4 regions of the Janthinobacterium sp. FW305-128 genome follow, and region 3 is predicted to be linked to each of the others. Evidence: predicted binding sites of a transcription regulator. Region 3 holds the regulator's gene; each other region holds the start of a gene.
The links. Region 3 encodes LexA, which represses DNA repair genes until DNA is damaged. Its sites were predicted from a motif close to ACTGTATNNNNATACAGT; they were not measured.

Region 1: a site for LexA is predicted at 892-909, ahead of recA (recombinase RecA). Genes of this name have one in related genera too.
Region 2: a site for LexA is predicted at 1,184-1,201, ahead of IGS60_RS11540 (putative DNA modification/repair radical SAM protein). Genes of this name have one in related genera too.
Region 4: a site for LexA is predicted at 1,190-1,207, ahead of IGS60_RS14165 (PA0069 family radical SAM protein). Genes of this name have one in related genera too.

Annotation. Positions count from the first base shown of each region.
Region 1 is NZ_JACYMK010000001.1:211,435-213,602, forward strand. Features, by position in the region: gene IGS60_RS00960 (sensor histidine kinase) at 1-27, opposite strand, end outside; gene IGS60_RS00965 (response regulator transcription factor) at 24-758, opposite strand; gene recA (recombinase RecA) at 1,013-2,116, shown strand.
Region 2 is NZ_JACYMK010000004.1:363,290-365,457, forward strand. Features, by position in the region: gene IGS60_RS11540 (putative DNA modification/repair radical SAM protein) at 1-1,168, opposite strand, end outside; gene modA (molybdate ABC transporter substrate-binding protein) at 1,306-2,076, shown strand; gene modB (molybdate ABC transporter permease subunit) at 2,092-2,168, shown strand, end outside.
Region 3 is NZ_JACYMK010000008.1:258,010-260,177, reverse strand. Features, by position in the region: gene rpsF (30S ribosomal protein S6) at 18-407, opposite strand; gene lexA (transcriptional repressor LexA) at 683-1,318, shown strand; gene IGS60_RS18245 (cystathionine gamma-synthase family protein) at 1,555-2,168, opposite strand, start outside.
Region 4 is NZ_JACYMK010000006.1:111,850-114,017, forward strand. Features, by position in the region: gene IGS60_RS14155 (methyl-accepting chemotaxis protein) at 1-347, shown strand, start outside; gene IGS60_RS14160 (tRNA-uridine aminocarboxypropyltransferase) at 434-1,141, shown strand; gene IGS60_RS14165 (PA0069 family radical SAM protein) at 1,270-2,168, shown strand, end outside.

The DNA of each region.
Region 1 (2,168 bases), on a different contig from region 3:
GTCCGCTGGCGCCTCGCGTGCCTTCACTTGCTGGCGGACCCGCTGGCCGGGGCTGCCGACTCGCCCGCTTCGGCGTTCAGGCGCGCCGCTTCCGAGTATTTTTCCAGGCAATAGCCGAGGCCGCGCACGGTGGCGATGCGCACGCCGCCCACCTCGATCTTCTTGCGCAGGCGGTGCACATACACTTCGATGGCGTTGTTCGACACTTCCTCGCCCCATTCGCACAGGTGGTCGACCAGCTGCTCTTTCGAGACGAGGCGGCCGGTGCGGCCCAGCAGGATTTCCAGCAAGCCCAGTTCGCGCGCGGACAGGTCGAGCATCTGGTCGTTGATGTAGGCGCTGCGCCCCACCTGGTCGTAGCTGAGGGGACCATGCTTGATGATGGTGGCGCCGCCGCCGGCGCCGCGGCGCGTCAGGGCGCGCACTCTTGCCTCCAGTTCCGACAGGGCGAACGGCTTGGCCATATAATCATCGGCACCGAGGTCGAGGCCATTCACGCGTTGTTCGATGGAATCGGCGGCCGTCAGGATCAGCACGGGCAGCAGCGAGGCGCGCGCGCGCAGGCGGCGCAGCACTTCCAGGCCGGACATCTTCGGCAGGCCCAGGTCGAGTATCAGCAAGTCGAATTCCTGGGTGGACAGGGCCGTATCGGCTTCCTGCCCATTTTTGACGCAGTCGATGGCATAGCCCGACTGGCGCAGCGAACGGGTCAGGCCATCGGCCAGGACGCTGTCATCTTCGGCAAGTAAAATACGCATGGTGAGACTTCCTCGGCTTGCGGCATAGAAGCTTGTATTGTGTTTCATTTCCCGCAAGGTGGCGAGTTTTTGTGAAAAACCAGGCTTGTATTGATCTGTTTCAAAACAAATCCACGTTCCGCTTGCATTGATCACTGTTTTTTTATACAGTACTGTCTGTGTAAAGAATTTAACCCACTGGCGCTATCGCAGGCTGCACGGTTCACGTAGATGCGTCACGTGAATCCGCAACTGTAGAACGGCTGAAAGAACATATGGACGATAAAAAAGCTGTAGTACCCGCATCGGAAAAAGCCAAGGCGCTCGCCGCCGCACTGGCGCAGATCGAGAAGCAGTTTGGCAAAGGTTCGGTCATGCGCATGGATGCCAGCGCACCGATCGAAGAAGTGCAAGTCGTGTCGACCGGTTCGCTCGGCCTCGATATCGCGCTGGGCGTGGGCGGCTTGCCGCGCGGCCGCGTGGTGGAAATCTACGGTCCGGAATCGTCGGGTAAAACCACGCTGACCCTGCAAACCATCGCCGAAATGCAAAAACTGGGCGGCACTTGCGCCTTTATCGATGCCGAGCACGCGCTCGACGTCGGTTACGCGCAAAAGCTGGGCGTGAACCTGCATGAATTGCTGATCTCGCAACCGGACACGGGCGAGCAGGCACTGGAAATCTGCGACGCCCTCGTGCGTTCGGGCAGCGTCGACCTCGTCGTCATCGACTCCGTGGCCGCACTGACGCCACGCGCCGAGATCGAAGGCGACATGGGCGATTCCCTGCCAGGTTTGCAGGCGCGCCTGATGTCGCAAGCGCTGCGCAAGCTGACCGGTTCCATCAACCGCACGAATACCCTGGTCATCTTCATCAACCAGATCCGCATGAAGATCGGCGTGATGTTCGGTAGCCCGGAAACGACCACGGGCGGCAATGCGCTGAAATTCTACGCCTCCGTGCGCCTGGACATCCGCCGCACCGGCTCGATCAAGTCCGGCGATGAAGTGATCGGCAACGAAACCAAGGTCAAGGTCGTCAAGAACAAGATCGCGCCGCCGTTCAAGGAAGCGCACTTCGACATCTTGTACGGCGCCGGCACCTCGCGCGAAGGCGAAATCCTGGACCTGGGCTCGGATGCCAAGATCGTGGAAAAATCCGGTTCGTGGTACAGCTACAACGGCGAACGCATCGGCCAGGGCAAGGACAACGCCCGTGCCTTCCTGCAAGAGCGTCCGGCGCTGGCCCGCGAAATCGAAAACAAGGTCCGCGCTTCGCTGGGCGTGCGCGAACTGCCGCCGCTGGCCGCTGAAAAGCCGGAAAAAGCGGATAAGGCCGCCGACAAGGCTGCCAAGGCTGCGGAAACCAAGGCAGAGTAGGTCGGATTAGCGCGGCAAAGCCGCGCGTAATCCGACAGCACCACAGACATCA
Region 2 (2,168 bases), on a different contig from region 3:
AGTGTTCGGAGGCGGTGGTGTCGCGTGCGGGAAAGTAGTCGGCCGTGATGATGAAGGGGGCAATCTTTTTCATGCTGCAGCGCAGGCGCGACAGGTCGGCATAGCGCACTTGCCGCAAACGGCGCAGGTCGACGATGCGCTGCGCGTTACGCAGGCCGATGCCGGGCACGCGCGCGATCATGTGCTGCGCCGCGCGGTTCAAGTCCAGCGGAAAATGTTCGCGGTGCGCCAGCGCCCACGCCAGTTTCGGATCGATGTCGAGCGCCAGGTTGCCGCCGCTGGCGGGCAGCAGTTCGCTGGCCTGGAAACCATAGCTGCGCAGCAAGAAATCGGCCTGGTACAGCCGGTGTTCGCGCAGCATCGGCGGCGGCGCCAGCGGCACGCTTTTCGGGCTGTCGGGGATGGGGCTGAAGGCCGAGTAGTACACGCGCTTGAGTTTATAGCTGCCGTACAGGGTCTCGGCCGTGGCGAGGATCTGCTGGTCGTCGCTGGCGTCGGCGCCGACGATCATCTGCGTGCTTTGCCCGGCCGGCGCGAAGCGCGGCGAGCGCGGTTCTTCGGCCTTTTCATCGAGCTTGCGGCGGATGGCGCCCATGGCCAGCTTGATCGTGTGCACGCTCTTTTCCGGCGCCAGCTTCTGCACGCTGTCCTGGGTCGGCAATTCGATGTTGACGCTGAGCCGGTCGGCATAGCGGCCCGCCTGCGCGACCAGGGCCGGATCGGCGTCGGGGATGGTTTTCAGGTGGATGTAGCCGCGGAACTGGTGCACCTCGCGCAACTCGCGCGCCACCTGCACCAGTTGCTCCATCGTGTAGTCGGCCGACTGGATGATGCCGGAACTGAGGAACAGGCCGTCGATGTAGTTGCGCAGGTAAAAGTCGCTGGTCAATTTCACCACTTCGGCCACCGTGAAGCGCGCGCGCGGCACGTTCGAGGTACGGCGGTTGACGCAGTACTGGCAATCGTACAGGCAGTAATTGGTCAGCAGTACCTTCAGCAGCGAGACGCAGCGCCCGTCCGGCGTGTAGCTGTGGCAAATGCCCATGCCCGAGGCGGCGCCAAAGCCGTCCTTGCCGATGGAATCGCGCTTCGGCGCACCGCTGCTGGCGCAGGACGCATCGTACTTGGCCGCGTCGGCCAGGATTTCCAGCTTGTCCGTCAATTCCATGGTGCACCTCGATATACTGTGTTTATATACAGTATATCAGGGAATCGGCCTGGTACCGGCTTGATCTGTGCAATGGCAGAACGCTATATATCGGTGTATATTACGGACCTGGTTCTTTTCTCATTCAGGATACGCTCATGTGCCTCACCTTGCGCCTCACCTCCCTCGCCCGCCTGCTTGGCGTCACCCTGCTCGCCACTGCCGCTACCTCCGCCCTTGCCGGCGAAGTGGTCGTGTCGGCCGCGGCCAGCCTGACGAACGCGTTCAAGGATGCGGCGCAAAGCTACGAGGCGCAGTATCCGGGCAGCAAGGTGTCCCTGAACTTTGCCGCCTCGGGCGTGCTGCTGCAGCAGATCGTCAAGGGCGCGCCCGTCGACGTGTTTGCCTCTGCCGACCAGGAAACCATGGATGCGGCGCAAAAGCAGGGCCTGGTATTGCCGGTCGACCGCATGGACTTCGTCGGCAACAGCCTGGTGCTGATCGTGCCGCACGATAGCAAGCTGGGCATCAAAGCTTTGGCCGACCTGACGCACAAGGGCGTGACCCGCGTGGCCATCGCCAACCCGGCCAGCGTGCCCGTCGGCCGCTATTCGGAAGGCGCGCTGAAGAAGGCGAAGCTGTGGGAAGCCGTGCAGCCGAAAGCCATCGGCACGCAAAACGTGCGCCAGTCGCTCGACTATGTGGCGCGCGGCGAAGTCGATGCGGGCTTTGTCTACGCCACCGACGCGGCCATCATGAAAGACAAGGTGAACGTGGTGCTGGACGTGCCGCTCGACGCGCCCGTGCTGTACCCGATCGCCACCATCAAGGGCAGCGGCAATGCCGCCGAAGCGAAGCGCTTCGTCAGCTACCTGCAAACGGCGCCGGCGCAAGCCATCCTGGCCAAGTACGGCTTCAAGAAACCCTAACGCCACCGCGCCCGCATGGATATCGCCTGGACCGCGCTGGCCCTGTCGCTGAAAGTTGCGGCCTGGGCCACGGCGCTCAATTTGCTGTTCGG
Region 3 (2,168 bases):
ACGATCCTGGTCAAGAATTAAGCTGCTGCTGCGGCTGGAGCGGCTGCTGGTGCTTCGGTGCGGTGGCTTTTGGCCGCGTCTTCGCGTTGTACCGATTTCATCATCGGCGAAGGAGCTGTTTCAGCTTTCTTCATTTTAACGGTCAGGTGACGCAACACGGCATCATTGAATTTGAATGCTGTTTCCAACTCGACCAGGGTCTCGTTGTCGCATTCGATGTTCAGGCAGATGTAGTGTGCTTTAGGCAGCTTTTGGATCGAGTAAGCCATTTGACGGCGGCCCCAATCTTCCACGCGGTGAACCGAACCGCCGCGGGTGGTTACGCTGGCTTTGTAGCGTTCGATCATCGCGGGCACTTGCTCGCTTTGGTCCGGATGGACGATAAAGACTATTTCATAATGACGCATGCAAACTCCTTCAGGTCGGATTGATAATCGCCCACCCCGGCGTCAAGACGGGTGTGGGAAGGTCAGCCGAAGATTATAACCGCCTTTTGCAAACGTTTCAATCATTGCTTGCGCCAGTGCCCGAAAAGCCCGCGGACCACCGTGCTTTTCGACCGGGAACAAGTATTTCTTGCGAAATTCGCCGAAAACACGGAAATCCCCTTGCATAGTGGGCGATACTGTACAAAAATACAGACTGTTCATATAGACAGCATTTTAGTATGCACCCACCGCTCATGATCAAGCTGACAGCACGACAAGAACAAATCCTGAACCTGATCAAGGACGCGATTGAAAACACGGGCTTTCCTCCCACCCGTGCCGAAATTGCCAATGAACTGGGTTTCAAATCGGCCAATGCGGCCGAGGAGCATTTGCAGGCCCTGGCCCGCAAGGGCGCGATCGAGATTTCGCCCGGCACCTCGCGCGGCATCCGCCTGATCGGCGCGGCAGCTGAAGCGCCGCCATCGAAAGTGCCGGCGGCGCTGCTGATGTCGCTGCCCCTGATCGGCAGGGTGGCCGCCGGTTCGCCCATCCTTGCCCAGGAAAACCTGGAAGCGAGCTACAACGTGGACCCCGCCCTGTTTTCGGCCAAGCCCGACTTCCTGCTGAAGGTGCGCGGCTGGTCCATGCGCGACGCCGGCATCATGGATGGCGATTTACTGGCCGTCAAAAAGGTCGACAGCGCCAAGAATGGCCAGATCGTCGTGGCCCGCATCGGCGACGAAGTCACGGTCAAGCGCTACAAGAAGACGGGTTCCGTCATCGAACTGCTGCCGGAAAACCCCGACTTCAAGGTCATCACCGTGTCGCCGGAAGATGAATTTGCCCTGGAAGGCCTGGCCGTCGGACTCATGCGCAGCTGGCATTAAGTTGCCTGCCGGGGTCAGACCCGCCGGGTTTGACCCCAGTTTTTAGTTGCGGCCCCTTCTCATGCCTGACACCTAAGTTCTGACACCTAAGTTTCCGTCATCGAACTGCTGCCGAAAGATGAATTCGCCCTGGAAGGCCTGGCTGTGGGACTGATGCGCAACTGGCATTAAACGACTGCACGAACAAAGGGCCGCAACAGCATGACTGTTGCGGCCCTTTTCATTTGTCCGACGACTTATACATCGAGTGCTTGGCGGAAATCCTCAAGCAGATCCACCTCATCCTCGATACCGACGGAGACGCGGATCAGCGATTCGGCGATGCCCATGCTGGCGCGGCGCTCGGCGCCCATCTCATAGAAGATCGTGTGGGCGACGGGAATGACGAGGGTGCGCGTGTCGCCCAGGTTGCTCGCGGGAATAGCCAGATTCAAACGATTGAGGAAATCGAAGCAATCGATGCCATCCTTCAATTCAAAGCTGAACAGCGAACCATAGCTGCGGAACAGGTCGCTCGCCAAGGCGTGCTGCGGGTGCGACGGCAAGCCCGGGTAGTGCACGGCCGCCACTCTCGGATCGGCGGCCAGCATGGTGGCCAGCGCCAGGGCGTTCGAGCAGGTGCGGTCCATGCGCAAGGCCATGGTTTCCGCGCCGACGGCGATATGGTGCGCCGCTTCCGGCCCCAGGGACGCGCCGAAGTCGCGCAAGGCCTTGGCGCGGATTTGCGCGATGCCCCACTGCGCGGGCGCCGCCTTCTTGTAGTTCTCGAAAATATTCGGATACTGCGTCCAGTCGAACACGCCCGTGTCCGTCAAGCTGCCGCCCAGCGCATTGCCGTGGCCGCCGATGG
Region 4 (2,168 bases), on a different contig from region 3:
TCGGCCAGATGGACCAGGTGACGCAGCAAAACGCGGCCCTCGTGGAAGAAGCGGCGGCGGCGGCCGAATCCATGCAGGAACAGGCAGCCAAGCTGGCCGATGTGGTGGGCGTGTTCAAGCTCGATGCCACACAGCGCTATGTTTCGGCCAGTGCTGGCCCGTCCGTGACGGCGTCGGCGCCCATCAAAGCTGCGGTGCGGCCTGCCATGCGGCACGCCACGCCGCGGACGCCGGCACCCGCCGTGGCCGCGCCTGCGCCGGGCAAGGCGGCGCCAGCGGACGCTGTGCGCGCACGCGCGCCGAAGACGACGGTGGCATCCGGTGCCGACGACTGGGAAGAGTTTTAAGCGCAGGTGTTTTAAGCGCAGCTTTCCCTTGGCATGGCACGGGCGCTACAATCGCGGCTTGAAGAATCCCGCGAACGCGCTCCGCCATGACCACCCGCCGTACCTCCAGCTCTATTTCCAGCGCGATCGCCAGCCCTGGCGCCGCATCCTCCTTCCAGGCTGAACCCGCCAAACGCGCACGCTGCCCGGTCTGCCTGCGCGCTGCGTCCAGCTGCATTTGCCGCTGGACTGCCCCCGTCGCCCACGCCGTGGACGTGCTGATCCTCCAGCATCCGCTGGAAGTCCACAACGCCAAGGGCAGCGCCCGCTTGCTGCATCTGAGCCTGCCCAACAGCCGCCTGCTGACGGGCGAACAGTTTGCCCCGGACGCGCTCGCCGAACTGCTGGCCGGCAAGCACAATGTGCTGCTGTACCCGGATACGCCAGGCGACCGTTCGCTGGGCATCGCGCCGCCGCCAGCGCTCGACCCGTCCATCTTGCTCGATCCGGCCCGATTTTCGAGCCAATTGCGGCTGGTGGTGCTGGACGCCACCTGGCGCAAGAGCCGCAAGATGCTGTATCTGAATCCCCTGTTGCAACAGTTGCCGCGCCTGCCGCTGCGCGATACACCCACTTCCCATTATCTGATCCGCAAGGCGCATGCGCCAGACCAGTTATCGACGCTGGAAGCGACGTGTTATGCCCTGATGCAGTTGGAGCAGGACGCTTCCCGCTTCGTTCCCTTGATCACGGCATTTGACGGGTTTGTCGCGCAGCAGTTGAGTTATGTCATGCCGCATGGCGAAAAAGCTTGAAACGACAGCACGGTAGCCCTTGATCTTGGCCGCACAGCGGCATAGTATACTGTACGTATATACAGTTGATGGGGCCGTTCATGAAAGCAATCATTCCAGAGCACGATGACAGCTTCGCCGGGCAAGCCATGTTGCCGCCGCAATCGCTGAAAGCGCAAAAGGGGCGCGGGGCCATCTCGAACCTGCAGGGGCGCCACGAGACGCATGCGCGCGCCGGTTTCGATGACGGCTGGAGCGTGGGCGGCCTGGACGAGGCGGCTGGGGAAGAGGCGGCGCCGGGATGGAAGACGCAGGTCAGCGACGAACAGGCGCGCACCATTCTCACGCGCAACGCTTCGCCCGATTTGCCCTTCAACGTGTCGCTGAACCCGTACCGGGGGTGTGAACATGGCTGTATTTATTGCTTTGCCCGCCCCACGCACAGCTATCTGGGCCTGTCGCCGGGCCTGGATTTCGAAAGCCGCATCTACGCCAAGGTGAACGCCCCCGAATTGTTGCGGCGCGAACTGGCCAAGCCGTCGTATGTGCCCGAACCGATCGCCCTGGGCGTCAATACCGATGCGTATCAGCCGTGCGAACGCGAACGCCAGCTGACGCGGCGCGTGCTGGAAGTGCTGCACGAATGCGACCACCCCGTGGCGCTGATCACGAAGTCATCGCTGATCGAGCGCGATATCGACATCCTGGCGCCCATGGCGGCCAGGCGCCTGGCCGCCGTGGCCGTCACTGTCACGACGCTGGACCCGGCCATCGCGCGCACCCTGGAGCCGCGCGCGGCCGCCCCGGCGCGGCGCCTGCGCACCATCCGCACCCTGACGGAGGCGGGTATTCCCGTGGGTGTGAGCATCGCGCCCATCATCCCTTTCGTGACGGAGCCGGAAATCGAGCAGCTGCTCGAAGCCGTGCGCGACGCGGGCGCCATCCACGCCCATTACGTGGTGCTGCGCCTGCCGTGGGAAGTGAGCCCCTTGTTCCAGCAATGGCTGGAAGCGCACTTTCCGGAGCGTGCCCAGCGCGTGATGAACCG